DNA from 4 places in the Streptomyces sp. NPDC002698 genome. Region 3 is predicted to be linked to each of the others. Evidence: riboswitches for the same ligand, from Rfam matches in the RefSeq annotation. Region 3 holds a riboswitch; each other region holds the start of a gene.
What was found. A riboswitch is a leader RNA that binds a small molecule or an ion and turns the genes downstream of it on or off. The one in region 3 is predicted to bind cobalamin.
Positions count from the first base shown of each region.

Region 1 (4,941 bases), on a different contig from region 3:
CGACACCGCCCGGGCGTCGGCGGCGGTCAGCCCCACCGGCTTCTCGATCCAGATGTGCTTGCCGGCCTCGGCCATGGCCACACCGATCTCACGGTGAAGGAAGTTCGGCGCGGTGATGCTCACGGCCTCCACGCGCGGATCGGCGGCGATCTCCCGCCAGTCACGTACGGCGCCGGCGAAGCCGTACCGCGCGGCGGCCTCCTCGGCACGGCCGGGCACCTCGTCGGCGACGGCGATCGGTTCGGGACGCAGGGCGAGCCTCGGGAAGTGGTGGAGTACGCGGGCGTACGCCCGCGTGTGCACCCGTCCCATCCAGCCGAACCCCACGACAGCGACACCGAGCGCACGCACCACGATCGCCCTCCTTCGAACCGTCCCGTACCGGACTCATCCCGTACCGGACTCATCCCGTACCGGACTCATCCCGTACCGGAACCATCGCGCACCGGACCCGTCGCGCACCGGACCGGGCCCATCCGTACCGATCCAGACCTACCCGCGCCCATTCGGACCCACCCACACCGAACGAGACCGAACAGGATCGAATGAGTATGAACCAGGCTGAATCGGACCGACCGGAACGAGATCGAACCGGTCCGGTCCGGTCCGGTCCGGCCCGCGATCGGGCTGGTGCGATGAGGCCCCGCTCAGCCCGCGACCGACGCCCGCTGTTCCAGAACCCGCAGGGCCCGCTCCGCCCACTCGATGATCGCCTGCTCGAAGGCGCGTCCCCCCAGGAGGGTGAGATACGGGCCGACGCGCTCCGCCCCGGCGAGGTACTCGTCCTCGGTGCGCCCGTCGAGCAGGCGTGCGCCGATCCGCTCGTAGTGCGCCAGCTTGGCGCGTGACCACTCAAGCCGCTCGGCGATCGCCACCCGGACGGCGTCGGCGTCCCCCATGTCGAGCGCGTACACCTTCACCATCAGCTCGTCGCGGATCGCGGTGGGTTTCGCGGGCCCGGAGGTGAAGGAGGCCAGTGCTTCGAGCCCCGCCCCGGTCAGCGAGAAGACCCGCTTGTTGGGCCGCCGTTCCTGCTGCACGAGCCGGGCCTCGATGAGCCCCTCGGACTCCATCCGGTCGAGTTCCCGGTACAGCTGCTGCGGGGTCGCCATCCAGAAGTTGGCCACCGAGGCGTCGAACCCCTTGGCCAGGTCGTAGCCCGACGCCTCGCCCTCCAGGAGCGAGGCCAGTACCGCGTTGCGCAATGCCATCCCGCAAGGCTAGACGGCCTCCGCCCACAGGACTAATCTTATCCGCACCTAATCAATTAATTGAGTAAGAGAGGCGGTCGCAATGAACTCCTTCCGCAAGGCCGTGGAAGCCGGAGACCTCGACGCGGTCGAGGAGCTGCTGGCCGACGACGTCGTGTTCACCAGCCCCGTCGCCTTCAAGCCGTACCCGGGCAAGCCGATCACCGCCGCCATCCTGCGCGGCGTCTGGCGCGTCTTCAGCGACTTCCGCTACGTCCGTGAGATCGCCGGGGCCGACGGCCGTGACCATGCGCTGGTCTTCACGGCCAAGGTCGGCGACAAGGAGATCAACGGCTGCGACTTCCTGCACTTCGACGAGGACGGACGCATCGACGAACTCATGGTGATGGTCCGCCCGTTGTCGGCGGCGCAGGCGCTCTCCGAGGCGATGGGGGCGCAGTTCGAGCAGATCTCCCGGGAGGCGGCCGGAGCGTGAGGGTCCGGATTCGCGCTGTTTGAACCGACTCCCTCCGGCTACCCGGCTGTTGTGACGACGACGACTTCACAGCAGGAGCTCTTCCGGTTCCTGGAGGACCGCTTCGAGTGCGCCCGTGCCTGTGCGGAATGCGCCAGGACCTCCGCGCTGCGCGCGAGTCTCATGGATCCCGACGGGCCGAAGAGGCAGGAGACCGCGCGGCGTTCGGGCATTCTGTGCGCGGAGGTGTGCGAGGCGACCTGCCATGTGCTGTCCCGCCACCCGGGTCGGAACGAGCGGGACGTCCGCGCTCAGCTGGAGTGGTGCAGGGACGTATGCCTGGAGTGCGCCGAGGCCTTCGACGCATGCCCAGGGTCGGAGGCCGCCGCGCGGAAATGCCGTGAATGCGCCCGGTCGTGCACGGACTTCATCGCCACGCTGCGCTGAGTCCGTACGCCGCCCGGGTCAGGCCCGCCCGTCGAGCGGGCGTCCGGCGCGGAGGTTCCAGCGCCCCGCGCGCCCGCTCAACTCCGTGACGGTGAGCGGCGGTACGTCCACGCGCCAGAACGCCGGCTCGGGTGCCCCCAGCGTCCGTACCACCAGGGCCCGTACGACCTCGGGCTCCACCACGGCGACGGTTCGGCCGTCGAGGCCCGCCGCCGCGTCGAGGCGTTCCGCCACCCGGTCGCAGAACGCCCGCACCGACTCGCCGTCGTGCGGCGCCGACGCGGGATCGGCGAGCCAGCGCGCCACCGCCTCCGGCTCCTTCGCGCTCACCTCGGCCAGCGTCGCCCCGCGCCAGCGGCCCACGTCGAGAGGGGCCAACTCCGCTGCCTCGACGGCGCCTTCGAGTCCGAGTGCCTCAGCGGTCTGCCGGCACCGCACGGTGGGGGAGACCCACAGCCGCCCGCCCGCCGGAACGGCACCCGCGTCGGCCGCCGACCGGGCGGCCCGCAGGCCCGACGCGTCCACCGGACTGCCACCGTCGTCGAAGCGGGCCTCGCGCAGCGCCTCGCCGATCGCCGCGGAGATCAAGAACACTCGGCTGGTCATGCCATCGCTCTCATGTGTCGTGGACCCGGCTCGTGCTGTACGGGTCGAGTTCTCTTGCTGTACGGGTCGAGTTCGCGCTGTACGGGCCCGGCTCGTACGGCGTGGACCGTGACCGGAGCCGAACCCCTCGGCCCGGTAGGGTGGTTGCCGCCCTGCCGGCCATGCTCCACGAGTGGTGGGGCGCACAGTGCGCGGGGGTGTGCGCTCTTGGCCGGGATACGGCTTCGCGGTACGGTCACGTGGATATCGACGACGGTTCGGCGGAAGCCCGGTGGAAATCCGGCACGGTCGCGCCACTGTGAGCCCGGTACACGTCACCCCTGCCAGGGGTGACGGACACGGGCAAGTCAGACCCGTGACTGTCGTCCTGTGCACCACCGAGACGGGACGCGAGTTCCCCAGGAGGTTCTGCCCCATGGCGCAGTCCGTCGTTCAGCCGACCGCCACCCCCACCGTCGTTCCCGCCAAGCTGCCGATCGGCGCGATCGCCCCCTGGGCGGCCTTCTTCGGCATCCTGATGCTGGTCCTGCTCTACTTCGTCGGCGCCGAACAGGGCGCCACCTCCCTCGTCTCCGGCGAGAACGTCCACGAGTGGGTCCACGACGCCCGCCACCTGCTCGGTTTCCCCTGCCACTGACGGCGACGGGGAACGTACGAGCCACGATATTCCGCGACGGCCGGGGAATCCGGCCCGCACGAGGGGGCGGTGCCCGGACGACCGGGCACCGCCCCCTCGCATGCGTCGCACCACCCCTCGCCCGCGCCGCGGCTCCGGCATCCGTCTCGCCGGTGTCATCGGCATTCCCAATTTCTGAAACACGTTCTACGGTGTGCGCCGTCAGGTCGGGCCCGGGGAGGCAGGAGGCGCCGTGCATCTCGAATACACGCCGGAGCAGCAGCGGTTGCGGACCGAACTACGTCTCTACTTCGCCGAGTTGGTACCGGACAACGCCTACGCGCGCTACGGCGACCCGGCGGCGCAGAAGCGCTTCTACCGCGAGACGATCCGACGCCTCGGCACGGACGGCTGGCTCGGGGTCGGCTGGCCCGAGGAGTACGGCGGGCGGGGCCTGAGCCCGATGGAACAGTTCATCTTCTTCGACGAGGCGGCCCAGGCGGGAGTACCGCTGCCGCTGATGGCGCTCAACACCGTCGGACCGACGATCATGCGGTTCGGCACGGAGGAGCAGAAGTCGTACTTCCTGCCGAAGATCCTCTCCGGCGAACTCGACTTCGCGATCGGCTACAGCGAGCCCGGCGCCGGGACGGACCTCGCCGCGCTCCGGACCAAGGCCGTGCGGGAGGGCGACGAGGAGACCGGCCACTACACGGTCGACGGCCAGAAGATCTGGACGACCAACGGCGACACGGCCGACTGGGTGTGGCTCGCGGTCCGCACCGATCCGGACGCCCCGCCCCACAAGGGCATCACCATGCTCCTCGTGCCGACCTCCGACCCCGGCTACTCCTGCACCATCATCAACACGCTCGCCTCGCACGACACCACCGCCAGCTACTACGAGAACATCCGGGTCCCCGCCACACGCCGGGTCGGCGAGGAGAACAAGGGCTGGCGGCTGATCACCAACCAGCTCAACCACGAGCGCGTCACCCTCGCCGCGCACGGCACCATGGCCATCCGCGCCCTGCACGACGTCCAGCGCTGGGCGATGGAGACCAAACTCGCCGACGGCCGCCGCGTCGTCGACCTGCCCTGGGTGCGCCGCCTCCTGGCCCGTACGCACACCAGGCTGGACGCCATGAAACTCCTCAACTGGCGGATGGTGAACGCCGTCCAGGAGGGCACGCTCACCCCGCAGGACGCCTCCGCCGTCAAGGTGTACGGCTCCGAGGCGCGCCGGGACGCGTACGCCTGGCTGATGGAGATCGTCGCGGCCCCCGGTGTCCTCAAGGAGGGCTCCGCCGGGGCCGTCCTGCACGGCGAACTCGAACGCGGCTACCGATCGGCCGTGATCTTCACCTTCGGCGGCGGCAACAACGAGATCCAGCGGGAGATCATCTCGTGGATCGGACTGGGGATGCCACGGGTGCGGCGCTAGCGTGATGTGACGAAGCTTTTTAGTTGGCACAAAAGCGGGATAGTTGGCACCGTACACAGGGCGCGGACCTGAGGGTAGCGGGCCCGGCTTGCAGCCTGTCCGAGGCGGCTGACCTGTTGCTTCCTCAGGGCTGTTGAGGTTCCGGCGTGCTGCGCGTTCGTGC
Region 1 is NZ_JBIAQM010000018.1:50,132-55,072, reverse strand. Features, by position in the region: gene ACFYW9_RS24390 (Gfo/Idh/MocA family protein) at 1-354, opposite strand, end outside; gene ACFYW9_RS24385 (PadR family transcriptional regulator) at 648-1,211, opposite strand; gene ACFYW9_RS24380 (nuclear transport factor 2 family protein) at 1,294-1,686, shown strand; gene ACFYW9_RS24375 (ferredoxin) at 1,738-2,112, shown strand; gene ACFYW9_RS24370 (histidine phosphatase family protein) at 2,131-2,718, opposite strand; cobalamin riboswitch at 2,935-3,096, shown strand; gene ACFYW9_RS24365 (CbtB-domain containing protein) at 3,134-3,355, shown strand; gene ACFYW9_RS24360 (acyl-CoA dehydrogenase family protein) at 3,588-4,778, shown strand.
Region 1: another riboswitch for cobalamin. It lies ahead of ACFYW9_RS24365 (CbtB-domain containing protein); the one in region 3 lies ahead of ACFYW9_RS15045 ((2Fe-2S) ferredoxin domain-containing protein).

Region 2 (4,941 bases), on a different contig from region 3:
CGAAGCCCTCGCCCGTGAGCAGCACGGTGTCCGAGAGGAAGCGGGCCAGCTCGGCGAGGTTGGCCGGACCGCCCTCGACGAGATAGCGCAGCGCCTCCGCGACCACGCCCGCGGGCACCGACGACTCGGCCATCAGCTCGGCGTCCGGGACGGACTCGCCGCCCAGCAGCACGGTCGGGATCCCGGACGCCTTCAGGAAGGCCAGCCCGTCCTCCCAGGCCCGCTTGCCGCCGAGCAGCCGCACGACGGCCAGGTCCGCGCCCCGGGCGAGCGCGGGGAGTTCGCCCGTGACGTCCACCCGGGTCGGATTGCCGATCCGGTAACCGGCGCCACTGGCGCGGGCCGCCAGCAGATCCGTGTCGGCGGTCGACAACAACAGCACTGTGCTCATACGGGTGCTCCCGGTGGAATGAAGGGCAGTCCTTGCGGCGCGCCGGACTCGATGAGCCGCCACAGCGCGTCCGTGTCCGCGTGTTCCTCGATCAGGTCGCCGAGCAGGTCGAGCTGCTCCTCGCGCAGCGCCGCGAACGACGTGCCGGGAGCCGGTACGAAGCGGCGGCCCGCGGCGGCGGCCACCTCGCGCAGGAAGGCCCGCCGGAAACCGTCCGACTCCAGCGAGCCGTGCCAGTGCGTGCCCCAGACGGCGCCGGCCCGGCACCCGTCCAGGCTGTGCCCCCGGTCGTCGGAGAAGAACGCCTCGCCACCGGTCACCTCGGCGACACCGTGATGGATCTCGTACCCCTCGACACGCTCGCCGAGGGCCTCCCCGACCGGCCGCGCCAGGGTCTTCTCCCGCGCGAACCGCACGCGTACGGGGAGGAGTCCGAGACCCTCGACATGACCGGCGCGGGATTCGACGTCGTCCTCGATGTGCTCTCCGAGGAGCTGGTAGCCGCCGCAGACGCCGAGGACCGGCCGCCCCTCGGCGGCCCGGCGCGCGATCGCGTCCGCGAGGCCGCGCTCGCGCAGCCACCGGAGCGCCTTCACGGTGCCCCGGGTCCCGGGGACGACGACCAGGTCCGCGTCGGCCAGTTCCTCGGCCCGGTCCACGAACCGCACGACGACACCCGGTTCGGCGGCCAGCGCGTCCACGTCGGTGAAGTTGGACATCAGCGGGACCGCGCAGACGGCGACCCGCAGGATGTCCTCGCCGACGGGGGAGGAGACCGCCGACTCGCGGACGGCCCCGCGCAGCGAGACGCGCAGGCCGTCCTCCTCGTCGATGCCGAGTCCGTGCCGGAAGGGCAGGACGCCGTAGGAGCGCCGCCCGGTCAGGCCGTGCAGCATGTCGAGACCGGGCTCCAGCAGACTGACGTCGCCCCGGAACTTGTTGACGAGGAAACCGGCGACGAGCGCCTGGTCCTCGGGCGACAGCAGCGCGACCGTCCCGAAGAACGAGGCGAACACCCCGCCCCGGTCGATGTCGCCGACGACGAGCACGGGAAGCCCCGCGTTCCGCGCCACCCCCATGTTGACGATGTCGGTGCGCCGCAGATTGATCTCGGCCGGGCTGCCGGCTCCCTCACAGATCACCGCGTCATACGTGCCCCGCAACCGGTCCAGACAGTCGAGGACGGTCGCCAGGAGTGCTTCCTGGCGCCCCCCGCGCAGCCTGTCCCCGGCGGAGGCGGCGGAGGCGGCGGACGCTTCGGCCGACGGCGGCCGCTCCGCGGGCCCGGCCGTTCCGAAGAACCCGCGCGCGCTCATCTCGCCCACCGGCCTGCCCATCAGGACGACCTGACTGGTGCGGTCGCCGCCCGGCTTGAGGAGCACGGGATTCATCAGCGCGGTCGGCTCCACCCGGGCGGCCTGCGCCTGCATGGCCTGCGCCCGCCCGATCTCGGCGCCCTCGCGCGTCACGAACGAGTTCAGGGACATGTTCTGTGCCTTGAAGGGCGCGACCTTGACGCCCTGGCGGGCCAGCCACCGGCAGATCCCGGCGGTCACGACACTCTTGCCGGCGTCCGAGGTGGTCCCGGCGATCAGCAGTCCGCCGCTCATGCGGTGCGCCCCTTCCTGGTGGCCGGAACCCGTCCGGTTCCGGTGAGCAGAACCCGTCCGGCGGCGCTCACGCCGAGCGCGAGCCAGCCGACGCGCCGGGACAGCCGTACGGCCCGTTCGATGTCGTGGACGTGGACGGCGCGCCCCGCGCCGTTGAGCACGGGCCGGTGCTCGACCCGTCCGCCGTACGAGAGGGTGCCGCCGAGCCGTACGCCGAGCGCGCCCGCGAACGAGGCCTCCACGGGCCCGGCGTTGGGGCTCGGATGCCTGCGGGCGTCCGCGCGCCAGGCGCGTACGGCACCGCGCGGGTCGGATCCGGCCACGGCCGCGAGGACGGCGGTCAGCCGGGCTCCGGGCCAGCCGGCGAGGTCGTCGAGCCGGGCGGAGGCCCAGCCGTAGCGCCGGTGGCGGGGGGACTTGTGTCCGACCATCGCGTCGAGCGTGTTCACGGCGCGGAAGGCGACGAGTCCCGGCACACCGCCGACGGCGCCCCAGACCAGAGCGCCCACGACGGCGTCGGAGGTGTTCTCGGCGACGGACTCGACGACGGCGCGCGCGACGCCGTCGGCGTCCAGCGCCTGCGGATCGCGTCCGCACAGGTGCGGCAGCCGCTCCCGGGCCGCTTCGAGGTCACCGGCCGCGAGGGCGCCGCCGACCGCCCGCGCCTCGCGGCCGAGGGAGGTTCCTCCGACGACTGCCCAGGTGGCGGCGGCGGTCAGGGCGACGGAGGCGGTACGTGAGCCGCTTACGCAACGGCCCGCGAGTGCGGCGAGTCCGGTGGCACCGCCGACGCAGACGGCGGTGTGCAGGGCGCCCCACCCGCGGTGGTCCCGCCACAGTGTCCGCTCCACGGCCGCGGCGGCCCGCCCGAACGCGGCGACCGGATGCCCCCGGCGGGGATCGCCGAGCAGCAGGTCGCCGAGGAGGCCGGCGGCGGCGCCGTACGCGAAGACGCGATCGGCACGCACGGGGTCAGCCGGCCGTGGGGTGGAGTGGAACCCTCGTACTCAGCGAAACGGGCAACGGGCAGCCGCGCATGGCGATATGTCCTCACTCAGGGTGTCCACGCCCTGGTTCGACGAGACCGGCGGTGAGAGTTCCTGGCTCCCGGGGAGTTTCCTCCCCGATGACAGTGGCGGGACCGCGCCGGATTCGCACCGGCTTCCTCTCATGCCGCCGTACTTGGCTCCGGCAGTCCACCACGGGGTGAGAACGGCCGTCAACTGACTGTTGACCTGCGGAGGGACAGTGTGCGCAGGCCCACATACGCGTGGGGGCGGGACGGCATACGCGTGGGGTGCGGGACGGTGATCCGTCCCGCACCCCACGCGCGGTACCGCTCGGCGCGGCCCGGTTCCGGGCGGCGTCCGCCGGGCTACTTGGTGATGATCAGGGAGATGCCGTACGCCACCGCCGCGGCGCAGGCCGCGAAGCAGACGTACGCGCCGGTGGCCGCCGCGACCGCGGATCCGCCCTGGGCGGACTCCTTCTTGGAGAGGCCGGCGACGCCGAGGGTGAAGAGGGCGACGAGGGCCACGGTCACTCCGAGGCTGACCCCGAAGACGGACCCGAGGGCTGACCAGTCGATGCTCATGCTGTTTCTTCCTTCGGTTCTCAGGCCACTCGGGACGGCGCCGGCGGGTTCACCGCGGGCTCGGCCGGAGCCGGGATGGTGGCCGTGAGGCCTTCGGCCACGGTGCCGGCCGGGGGCGGGGTGACGGCGGCGATGGCCTGCGTCACCACACCGGAGGGCTCCTCGGTGTCGTTCACGTTGGTGTGGTCGATCACCTCGCGGCGCGAGCGGCGCCAGATCGCGAAGCTGGAGCCGACCAGGAACACGGCGACGAGCGCGGTGCCCCAGGTACCGAAACCGGTCACCCACTCGGCACCGGCGCCGACCAGGGCGGCGGCGGGCAGCGTGAGGACCCAGGCGACGACCATCCGCTTGGCGGTGGACCAGCGGACCACACCGCCCTTGCGGCCGAGGCCGGCGCCCATCACGGAGCCGGAGACCGAGTGCGTGGTGGAGAGGGAGAAACCGATGTGCGAGGAGGCCAGGATGACCGTCGCCGCGCTGGTCTGGGCGGCGAAGCCCTGCTGCGGCTGGAGGTCGGTCAGGCCCTTGCCCATCGTGCGGATGATGCGCCAGCCGCCCAGGTAGGTGCCGAGCGCGATGGCCAGACCGGCGGAGAGGATGACCCAGACCGGCGGGTCGGAGTCGGGAGCGACGGCGCCACCGGCGACCAGGGCCAGGGTGATGATGCCCATCGTCTTCTGCGCGTCGTTGGTGCCGTGGGCCAGCGAGACCAGGCCCGCGGAGGCTATCTGGCCGACGCGGTAACCCTTCTTGGTGGCCTTGGTGTCGGCGTTGCCACTGAGCTTGTACGACAGCCGGGTGGCGAACATCGCGGCCAGGCCGGCGACGACCGGGGCGGCGACGGCGGGCAGGAGCACCTTGCCGACCAGGACGTCCCCGTGCACGGCGCCGGTACCGGCGGAGGCGATGGTGGCGCCGACCAGGCCGCCCATGAGGGCGTGCGAGGAGCTGGACGGGAGTCCGACGAGCCACGTCACCAGGTTCCAGAGGATCGCGCCGACGAGGGCGGCGAAGATCACTTCTGGCTGGATGCCGGATTCGTCGACGAGGCCTTTGGAGATCGTGTTGGCGACCTCCACCGAGAGGAAGGCGCCGACAAGGTTGAGGGCGGCGGACATGGCCACCGCGACCTTGGGCTTGAGTGCGCCGGTCGAGATGGTGGTGGCCATCGCGTTGGCGGTGTCGTGGAAACCGTTCGTGAAATCGAACACGAGAGCGGTGACGATCACGATTCCGAGGAGGAGCGTGATGTGTTCCATTTACCCAGGCTTCTGTTGGACGTCAGTGGCAGGGGGAACGTAGGCAACCTGGGTGAACGGAAGATGAACTGAGTCGGACTTGGT
Region 2 is NZ_JBIAQM010000019.1:69,839-74,779, forward strand. Features, by position in the region: gene cobN (cobaltochelatase subunit CobN) at 1-391, opposite strand, end outside; gene ACFYW9_RS25185 (cobyric acid synthase) at 388-2,001, opposite strand; gene ACFYW9_RS25190 (cobalamin biosynthesis protein) at 1,998-2,969, opposite strand; cobalamin riboswitch at 3,075-3,218, opposite strand; gene ACFYW9_RS25195 (hypothetical protein) at 3,377-3,595, opposite strand; gene ACFYW9_RS25200 (anion permease) at 3,616-4,857, opposite strand.
Region 2: another riboswitch for cobalamin. It lies ahead of ACFYW9_RS25190 (cobalamin biosynthesis protein); the one in region 3 lies ahead of ACFYW9_RS15045 ((2Fe-2S) ferredoxin domain-containing protein).

Region 3 (4,941 bases):
AGGCGGGGCGCGCAGCCTGCTGCTCAGAGGCGAGGAGCCCCCGTTCGCGTTGCGCGCGCACGAGGCGATCGACGTCAAGCGCCGGATCGCCGCCGAAGTCTCCGCCCTCATCGCCGACGGTGAGAGCGTCCTGCTGGACAGCGGCACCACCTGTCTGGAGGTCGCCCGCCTCCTGCGCGAACGGCCCGTCACCGTGATGCCCCTGTCCCTGCAGGCCATCCACCTGCTCGGCGAGACACCCGGCCCGGCCACACTGGTGGTGCCCGGCGGACAGCCGCGCGCCGCCGAGGGAGCCCTCACCGGCCCCCTCACCCTCGCCTCACTCGCGGCCCTGCGCTTCGACACCGCCGTCATCGGCTGCTGCGGACTGAGCGCCGCGGACGGCCTGACCGCCTACGATCTCGACGACGCCGCGGTGAAAAAGGCCGGCATCGCCTCCGCCCGCCGCACCATCGTGGCCACGGACGGCGGCAAGCTCGGCCGTACCGCCTTCGCCCACGTGGGTCCCTCCACGCTCCTGCAGACCCTCGTCACGGACACCACGGCACCCCCCGACGAGGTGACCGCCCTCGAAGGCGCGGGCACCATCGTCAAAACCGCCTGATCTGACGTCGGCCGACCGGTCGGATGTGGCTCTCGGCGAGGTTGCGCAGTTCGGCGCGCGTGAGTGCGGGGGCGGCGGCGGTCGCGACGGCACGGCCCCTCGGGAGGTAGCGGACACCGTCGATCTCGCAGATCAGCGGGCCCGCGCCGGTGTCGTGCACCAGAGCGTCGCCGACCGGAGCAGGGCCCCCGACGGTACGGCGCTCACTGCCGCGGGATCGTGAGATCCGCTGGAGGAACACCGGTGCCGCCACGTCTCCGCCGTCCGGGCGGAACAGGACCAGCACCAGCTCTCCGGGACTCGGGTGCAGCCGGATGTAACGCATGGGCTGCCATGCGTCGTCCCCGGCCGCGGAACGGGCGGCACGCAGTACCGGGCCGCAGAGGGCGGACCGATCCACGATGAACCAGCCGAGCCGGGCGAGGGAGACTATGGCGACCGTTCCGAACACGAGGAAGCGCCGCTGCCCGAGGTCGAGGGGGTCGTCGAGGACGCCGAGGCAGGAGAGCGGCAGGAAGTACCACGCACCGGTGCCGAGGGCGGTGTTCAGCACCCAGACGCGCGGCGAGACGGACGTACGGCCGAAGCCGCGGCGTGGCGAGGTCACCCGGGGACCCGGAGCGTGGCGATCGCCGTGACGGGCCGCGGCGGCGAGGGTCGCGTGGTTCAGGTCGTCCTCGAGAGCGGGCCACGTGTCCTCGCCCTCGTCGTCGTCCTCCTTGTCGCTCGCGGCCGCCTTCGGGGTGATCGCGGGTCGGGCCCGGCCCGCCCTCCGGACGCGTCGGGCGCAGACCAACGGGCTGATGACCAGTGCACCGCCAAGGCCGAGCAGACCGGGGCCGCCCCCGAGGACGGCGACCACCGTCAAGGAGGTCCGCGTGTCTATGGCCTCACCCAGGAAGGGCCAGGGCAGCGCGATGATCGGGACGTGATCGCCGGGACGGACAGCTGCCGTGTCGCAGTCCACAACCGCATGTTGCGAACCGTCGTCCCAGCTGACGACGCAGCCGTCCTCGGCCCGGTCCAGACGGACGAACTCGGCGGAGGTGTGTTTCCCGAGCAGGGCGAAATCCGCTGCCGCCAAGCCCACGGACAGCGACGCCACGAGCGCCAGCACCGCCCACAGCGGCGCGGTCGGCAACAGCGGCCGGCGGGCGGGTGCGAGGGCCGGGTGGGACTGTTCGCTCAGCCAGGCACCGATCGTCCGGGCGTCGTGTGTGCCCAGACCCAGCCGCAACACCTGGCCGTCGGGCGTCCGGTAGCGCAGGCCGACCTTCTCGAAGGCGGCCTGGCCCGTCGTCGTGACCGTCGCGTCCAGGGCCTCGCCGCCGCGCGGCAGGGCGGTGGCACTGCCGGAGCGGTCGAGGAAGACGGGTCCGTCGAGGCGCGGGTCGGCCAGCAGTCGGCCCTTGCGGCCGTCGAGTCGGCAGCGGAAGTGAACGGCCCGGCCCGCTGCCAGGCCGTGCCGCCTCCTTGCCGCCGCCCATCGGGCCAGCCCGGCCATGGCCAACGGGGCCACCACGAGGGCCACAATGCTGCCGATCATCGATTCCGTCGTCTCTTCGCTGCGAGCGATTGATTGATGTGAGTGAACGAAGAGTACGAGCGCTGCCAGAGACTCCGGCCCCGGGGGTGACCCCGTGACGCGTCATCCGGGTTCAGGCGAGACATGAGCGATCACTGGAAGGTTCCCCCCGTGGGCCCGGGTGCAAGGGCCCAGGAAGTGGCTGCCGCGTATGGGCTTCGTGGGCCTCCGCGTGGTGCTCCAGGGCGTGGCGGGCACAGCCGTGCCCCATCGGCCCGGGTTGCCGTACCCCGTGACCGATCGCACGAACTGACGGTACGACGGGCTTGATAGCCTCATCAGGCCAGTTGAGCCTCATCCGAGGCCAGGGAATCCGGTGCGAATCCGGAACTGACGCGCAGCGGTGAGGGGAACGGGCGGGGCACGCGAGCCACTGGGAGACCGGGAAGGCGCCCCGACCGGACGAACCCGAGTCCGAAGACCTGCCGGCACCTCCGCGCCCCGGCGCGGAGGACATCCACAGTCCAGGCTCCGCGTACGAGCCCTGACCCCGAGGTCTGCCCGTGCTCCCCACCCCCGCCCGTCAGTTGACACCCGCCCTGCCGGTCACCGCCGTGCCGGTCACCGTCTGCGGCGGCTCGAAGAACGACACCGAGGACACGACGAAGTCCGCCGCCGCGGGCTGCCCGGATCGACGACTGCGAGCACGAAGTCACCCGTGCGTCGGCTCTGTGAGAAGACCCCGGACGCCGAACCCGACCTTGTCGCCGCATCGCGCGTCCCGATCCTCGGCAAGGGCGACATCGCCAAGTGCGAGCAGCGTGAAGGGTGACGCGTGACATCTCGTGAGCGACCTGACGAAGTCCCTACGGAGCGAACCCCCGCCGAACCGGCGCCGTGCCGCGTCGTCGTCTGCCGGGACTGCTGCTGCGGAAGCCCGAAAGTCACCGGAGTGGATCACGCCCAGCAGACGGCACGCCTGGCCGAGAGCGCACCGGTGCGCATCGCGGCCTGCCTCGACGTGTGCGAACACGCCAACGTGATCGTCGTCCAGCCCTCCGCCGCCGCACGTGCCGCGGGCGCCCGCCCGGTCTGGCTCGGCCTCGTCAACGACCCCGAGGCCACGGACGACATCGCCGCCTGGGTCGAAGCCGGCGGCCCCGGCGTCGCCCCCTGTCCCGACATCCTCGACCTCTACGTCTTCACCCCGCCCCGAAGGGCGCGATGAGCGCGAAAGCCGGCCTGGTTGACGCCTTTTCTCTGGTCCGCCATCGATGCTGGGGCGGCAGCGTCATCGCATGGGTCGGTGACCTCGGGCCACACGTCGGGCCGAGCGTCCGGTCACGCATCGTCCGGGAGTGGTTCGCCGGTCTCCAGGAGCGACTTCAGGCTTGCCACCACGTTCGGCCAGCCGTGGCTGACCATCTCGGCCAGGCTCGATCCGGGCTCGAATCCGTCGTGTACGACGGTGAGCTTCACGACCTGCGCGGCGGCCTCCTCGATCGTGAAGGTGACCTTCGAGCGGGCCTCGCCGGACAGCTTGGCGAGCAGTTCCTCGTCCCAGTCGAAGCGCTTGGCCAGCTCCGGGGTGATGGCGTGCCAGGTGTAGGAGAGCCGGCTGTAGGGCTCGGCCTCCAGCACGACCTGCTTCGGGTCGCTGATCCGTACGCCGTGGTTGTCCCAGGTCATCGGTGAGCCGACGGACCAGTCCGTGGTGAACTCCGTGGCCCAGTAGCGGCGGGTGAAGGCGGGCTCGGTCAGCGCCTGCCAGAGCTTTTGCGGGGTGGTGCGGATGTAGGTGGTGTAGACGAAGGTCGGCGCGTCCATCGCGGGCTCCTCCAGGGCGAGTTTCAGGTCCGCCAGGGCTTGGACCCTGGTCCGGTCGTAGCGGCTGATCCACCGGTGAGCGATCTCGTGTACGGGCGCCGCGTTGAGGTAGTGCAGCTTTTCCCGGCCCCGCCGCACGGTCGTGACGAGCCCGGCCTCCTCCAGTACCGCGAGGTGCTTGCTGACGGACTGCCGGGCCATGTCGAGTCCTGTGCACAGCTCGCGCAGGGTCTGCCCGTTGTGTGCGTTGAGCGAGTCGAGCAGCGCGCGCCGCGTCGGATCGGCCAGCGCCTTGAACACCTCGTCCATGCCCGTCCCCGTACCCAGGCCGCCGCCTGTCGATATGCAGCCTTCCAGCTGCCTTTAATTTAGGCAGCCAATAGGCTGCATGTCAAGGTCCGCCCCGCAGCCGGACGAGGGTCGCGGGGTCCCCGTACCGTTCGGCGGTGCCGACGCCGAACGAGTTCGCCTGGATGTGTATGGACGAAGCCCGCGGGAGGGCATCCGGACATCTGGTCGACGGCTGCCTGGTGGACGCTGACCGGTCCTCAACACGTAATCAGCGTTGGGGATCCGGTCGAGGTGACCACATGGACGCGGCCGCTTTGGCCGTGTGCCGCACCTGGTCAGCGGTCAGGCGCCGGAGGTCCCAGATCAGCGTGGCCACGCCGGCCGCCGCCGGTTCCTGCGTGTGGGGCTCCTCGGAAGGCGGGACGCCGGTCAGGGCGACCAGGTCGCCGACGGGAACACCCAGCACGGTCCCGAAATCGGCCACGAGGCCGGGGGTCAGCTCCTTGCGGCCGGCGCCCACCATTCCGTACGTGGACGCGGACCAGTACCGGCCGGTCAGGGAGTGGAAGACCCTGGCGATGCCCATCCAACGCAGGTTCCTGTATCTGAGCATCCGGACGAGCAGGGCCCCGGGCGGTCCAGGGGGCGGGGCATCGACCCGCGGGAACGACGGTGACTGGGCGACCTTCCGCTG
Region 3 is NZ_JBIAQM010000008.1:254,472-259,412, forward strand. Features, by position in the region: gene ACFYW9_RS15035 (DeoR/GlpR family DNA-binding transcription regulator) at 1-604, shown strand, start outside; gene ACFYW9_RS15040 (hypothetical protein) at 591-2,150, opposite strand; cobalamin riboswitch at 2,457-2,634, shown strand; gene ACFYW9_RS15045 ((2Fe-2S) ferredoxin domain-containing protein) at 2,965-3,357, shown strand; gene ACFYW9_RS15050 (ArsR/SmtB family transcription factor) at 3,471-4,265, opposite strand; gene ACFYW9_RS15055 (hypothetical protein) at 4,516-4,941, opposite strand, start outside.

Region 4 (4,941 bases), on a different contig from region 3:
CCGACGCCGCTGGACTTCAGCGTGACGGCCGAGCCGGCCAAGGAGGCACGGGGCACGGGGGCAGGACGTGACGAGAGCCGGGCCGCACAGGGCGGCCCGGCTCTCATCGGTGACGAACGGTCAGGACGACCGGAACGGTCAGAAGTCCTCGTCGAAGTCGACGGTGCCCTCCACCGCGACCTGGTACGCGGACGGCCGGCGCTCGAAGAAGTTCGTCAGCTCCTGGACACCCTGGAGCTCCATGAAGGAGAACGGGTTCTCCGAGCCGTACACCGGCGCGAAGCCCAGCCGCTGGAGGCGCTGGTCCGCCACGCACTCCAGGTACTGCCGCATCGAGTCGGTGTTCATGCCCGGCAGACCCTCGCCGCACAGGTCGCGGCCGAACTGCAGCTCCGCCTCGACGGCCTCGCGCAGCATGTCGGTCACCTGCTCCTGGAGCAGGTCGTCGAAGAGCTCCGGCTCCTCCTTGCGGACGGTGTCGACGACCTCGAAGGCGAAGCTCATGTGCATCGTCTCGTCGCGGAACACCCAGTTGGTGCCGGTCGCCAGGCCGTGCAGCAGACCCCGGCTGCGGAACCAGTAGACGTACGCGAAGGCCCCGTAGAAGAAGAGTCCCTCGATGCACGCGGCGAAGCAGATCAGGTTCAGCAGGAAGCGGCGGCGGTCGGCCTTGCTCTCCAGCCGGTCCAGCTTCTCCACCGAGTCCATCCACTTGAAGCAGAACTGCGCCTTCTCGCGGATGGAGGGGATGTTCTCGACCGCGTCGAAGGCCGCCGCGCGGTCCTCCGGGTCGGGCAGATAGGTGTCGAGCAGCGTCAGATAGAACTGGACGTGCACGGCCTCCTCGAAGAGCTGACGGCTCAGGTAGAGCCGCGCCTCGGGGGAGTTGATGTGCTTGTACAGCGTCAGCACGAGGTTGTTCGACACGATCGAGTCGCCCGTCGCGAAGAACGCGACCAGCCGGCCGATCATGTGCTGCTCACCCGGCGTCAGCTTCGCGAGGTCGGCGACGTCCGAGTGGAGGTCGACCTCCTCGACGGTCCAGGTGTTCTTGATCGCGTCCCGGTAGCGCTCGTAGAAGTCCGGGTAGCGCATGGGGCGGAGAGTCAGTTCGAAGCCCGGGTCGAGCAGGTTCTTCTCGGACGCGGCCTTCTCGGACACGGCCTTCTCGATGGTGGTGTCGCTCATTACTGGCAGGCCTCGCAGGACTCGGGGTTTTCCAGAGAGCAGGCGACGGCGTCGGGGTCGGCGGCCTGCTGGACGGGGATGGTCTTCTCGGGCTGCGCCTGTGCCTGGGCCGCGCGGGCGATGCGCGTCGCCGGGCGGGAACGCAGGTAGTACGTCGTCTTCAGGCCCGACTTCCAGGCGTAGGAGTACATCGAGGAGAGCTTGCCGATGGTCGGCGTCTCCAGGAACAGGTTCAGCGACTGGGCCTGGTCCAGGAACGGGGTCCGGGCGGCGGCCATGTCGATCAGGCCGCGCTGCGGGATCTCCCACGCCGTGCGGTACAGGTCGCGGACGTCCTGCGGGACCCAGGTGAAGCCCTGCACCGAGCCGCTGGACTCGCGCAGCGCCTCACGGGTCTGCGCGTCCCACACGCCGAGCTTCTTCAGCTCGGCCACCAGGTAGGAGTTGACCTGGAGGAACTCGCCGGAGAGCGTCTCGCGCTTGAACAGGTTCGACACCTGCGGCTCGATGCACTCGTACACGCCCGCGATGGACGCGATGGTCGCGGTCGGCGCGATGGCCAGGAGCAGCGAGTTGCGCATGCCGACCTCGGCGATCCGCTGCCGCAGGGCCGCCCAGCGCTCCGGCCAGTTCAGCTCGACGTCGAAGTGGTCCGGGTGCAGGACGCCACGGGCGGTACGGGTCTTCTCCCAGGCCGGGAGGGGCCCGTTGCGCTCGGCGAGGTCCGCGGACGCCTCGTAGGAGGCGAGCATGATGCGCTCGGCGATCCGAGTGGACAGCGCGCGGGCCTCGGGAGAGTCGAAGGGCAGCCGCAGCTTGAAGAAGACGTCCTGGAGACCCATCGCGCCGAGGCCCACCGGACGCCACTTGGCGTTGGAGCGGCCCGCCTGCTCGGTCGGGTAGAAGTTGATGTCCACGACACGGTCGAGGAAGGTGACCGCGGTGCGCACGGTCTCGTCGAGGCGCTCCCAGTCGATGCCGTCACCGACGACGAACGCGCCCAGGTTGACCGAGCCCAGGTTGCAGACCGCCGTCTCCCCGTCGTCCGTGACCTCCAGGATCTCGGTGCACAGGTTCGAGGAGTGGACGGTGTGACCCGGCTCCGCCGTCTGGTTGGCGGTGCGGTTGGCGGCGTCCTTGAAGGTCATCCAGCCGTTGCCGGTCTGCGCGAGGGTGCGCATCATGCGGCCGTACAGGTCGCGGGCCGGGATGGTCTTCTTCGCGAGGCCCGCCTCCTCGGCCTTGCGGTACGCGGCGTCGAACTCGTCGCCCCACAGGTCGACCAGCTCCGGCACGTCGGCGGGGGAGAACAGCGACCAGACGCCGTCCTCGTTCACCCGGCGCATGAACTCGTCCGGGATCCAGTGCGCGAGGTTCAGGTTGTGCGTACGCCGGGCGTCCTCACCGGTGTTGTCGCGCAGCTCCAGGAACTCCTCGATGTCGGAGTGCCAGGTCTCCAGGTACACCGCGGCCGCGCCCTTGCGCCGGCCGCCCTGGTTCACCGCGGCGACCGAGGCGTCGAGCGTCTTGAGGAACGGGACGATGCCGTTGGAGTGCCCGTTGGTGCCGCGGATCAGCGAACCGCGCGAACGGATGCGGGAGTACGAAAGGCCGATGCCGCCCGCGTGCTTCGACAGGCGTGCCACCTGGTGATAGCGGTCGTAGATGGAGTCCAGCTCGTCCAGCGGGGAGTCGAGGAGGTAGCAGGACGACATCTGCGGGTGCCGCGTACCGGAGTTGAAGAGCGTGGGGGAGGAGGGGAGGTAGTCGAGGCGGCTCATCAGCCGGTAGAGCGCGGCGACCTCGTCCACCGAGCGGGCGGTGTCGTCCTCGGCGAGGCCGGACGCCACCCGGAGCATGAAGTGCTGGGGCGTCTCGACGACCTTGCGGGTGATCGGGTGCCGGAGCAGGTAGCGGCTGTGCAGCGTGCGCAGCCCGAAGTAGCCGAAGCGGTCGTCGCCCTCGGAGTCGACCAGCGCGTCGAGACGGGCCGTGTGCAGCCGGACGAACTCGGCCGTGCGGTCGGCGATCAGGCCCTCGCGGTGGCCGACGGCCACCGACTCGGAGAAGGTCGTGACGCCCTGGGAGGCGGCCTCCTCGGTGATGGTGATCGCCAGCAGGCGGGCGGCGAGCCGGGAGTAGACGGGGTCCTCGGAGATGAGACCCGCGGCCGCCTCGGTGGCCAGTTCGCGCAGCTCGGCCTCGTCGGCGCGGGCGGACCGGCCGCGCAGCGCCGCGGCGGCGACCCGGCCGGGGTCGGCGTCGGGGAGGTCGGCGGTGAGACCGGTCAGGGTCCGCAGCAGCGCGGTTCCGGGACCGTCGGTCTCCACCCGGGCCTGCTGCGCGGTCACTGAAGCCGGATCGGCTGGCGCGATGGTCACGTGGGGATCTCCCTCGCTCGGCACGGGGCCTTGCGGGCAGGAGCGGGGCACACGGGAGCGCTTCAGGGCAGCAGCGCACCACGCGTCCACCAGCCCATTCCGCGAGGCCCGGACGTCGTCGGCACCCGGGCCGGACGGCCGGGGCGCGCTGTCGGCAGGTCCTCGGACTGACACGAGAGCGGGCACGCGAACACGCGAACACGCACAAGTACACCGTTGCGGGACAGTTCCGGATTCGCACCGGATTCCCCTGCGGCGACAGCGACCTTGAGCATACATCTTGTGCCGGGCTTCGGGACTGCCCCCACATCTTGTGTCCGCTTGGTGCCGAAGAGCGCTACGGAGTGTGCCGGAGCGTCAACTCGTAAGTGAGCAGCCGGATGTCGTCGAGCTCCGGAAGCGGGTTCCAGTCGCGGTCGGGCGTGCGGGTGAAGCCCACGCGCTCGTAGACGCGGTGGGCGCTGCGCATGCTGCCCTGGGTGGACAGCACCACGCGCGTGCAGCCGCCCTCCAGAGCCCGTGCCCGCCCGACACAGGCGCGCACGAGGGCCTCACCGGCCCCCCGGCCGCGTGCCTCCCGGGCGACCGCGAGCATCCGGATCTCGGCCTCCCCGGCGCGCGCGAAGTCGGCCATGGGGCTGCCGTCCGTCACGAAGGTCACACTGCCGAGCACCCGCTCCCCGTCCACGGCGACCAGCACTTCGGAGACGGCCGCGCGCCCCGCGACGTCCCGCAGCTTTCCGAGGTACCGGTCGCTCTCCCCGAAGTCGAGCAGTCCGTCGCCGAGATAGGCCTCGGCCGTGATCTCGGCCACCGTGGGGTACTCCTCGGGCCGCGCGGGCCGGATGACGATGTCCATGCGGGTGAGTGTGCCCGACCGGCACGGCGACGGGCCGCCGGGTTTCCACCGGCGGCCCGTCGTTCCCGGCTGTCGCCGGGACCTGCCCCGTGGCCTCGCGGCCGGACAGGTGTCGCTCTCCTAGTGGCTCGCGTCCGCCGTGGCCGGCGGGAGCTCCGTCTCGACGCCCGGGTCGCCCGCGTCGGCCGTGTAGTCGCCGGGCGAGGTCTCGTCCACGCCCTCCGGGGCCTTGAACGCCCTGAGGGCGAAGGTCAGGACGACGGCCACGGCCACGTTCAGGACGAACGCCGTCAGGCCGATGTAGCCGATCTCCCCGATCCCCGGGATCTCCTTCGAGCTGCCGCCGAAGTGCTTCTGGGTCGGCGAGGCCACACCGTAGGCGGCGATCGTGCCGTAGAGCATGCCGACCGCCCAGCCGCCCAGCAGCGCCCAGCGGTGGAACCAGCGGGTGAACAGCCCGCCGACCAGGGAGGGGAAGGTCTGCAGGATCCAGATGCCGCCCAGCAGCTGGAA
Region 4 is NZ_JBIAQM010000001.1:295,046-299,986, forward strand. Features, by position in the region: gene ACFYW9_RS01305 (ribonucleotide-diphosphate reductase subunit beta) at 139-1,188, opposite strand; gene ACFYW9_RS01310 (ribonucleoside-diphosphate reductase subunit alpha) at 1,188-3,569, opposite strand; cobalamin riboswitch at 3,705-3,854, opposite strand; gene ACFYW9_RS01315 (GNAT family N-acetyltransferase) at 3,907-4,428, opposite strand; gene mctP (monocarboxylate uptake permease MctP) at 4,549-4,941, opposite strand, start outside.
Region 4: another riboswitch for cobalamin. It lies ahead of ACFYW9_RS01310 (ribonucleoside-diphosphate reductase subunit alpha); the one in region 3 lies ahead of ACFYW9_RS15045 ((2Fe-2S) ferredoxin domain-containing protein).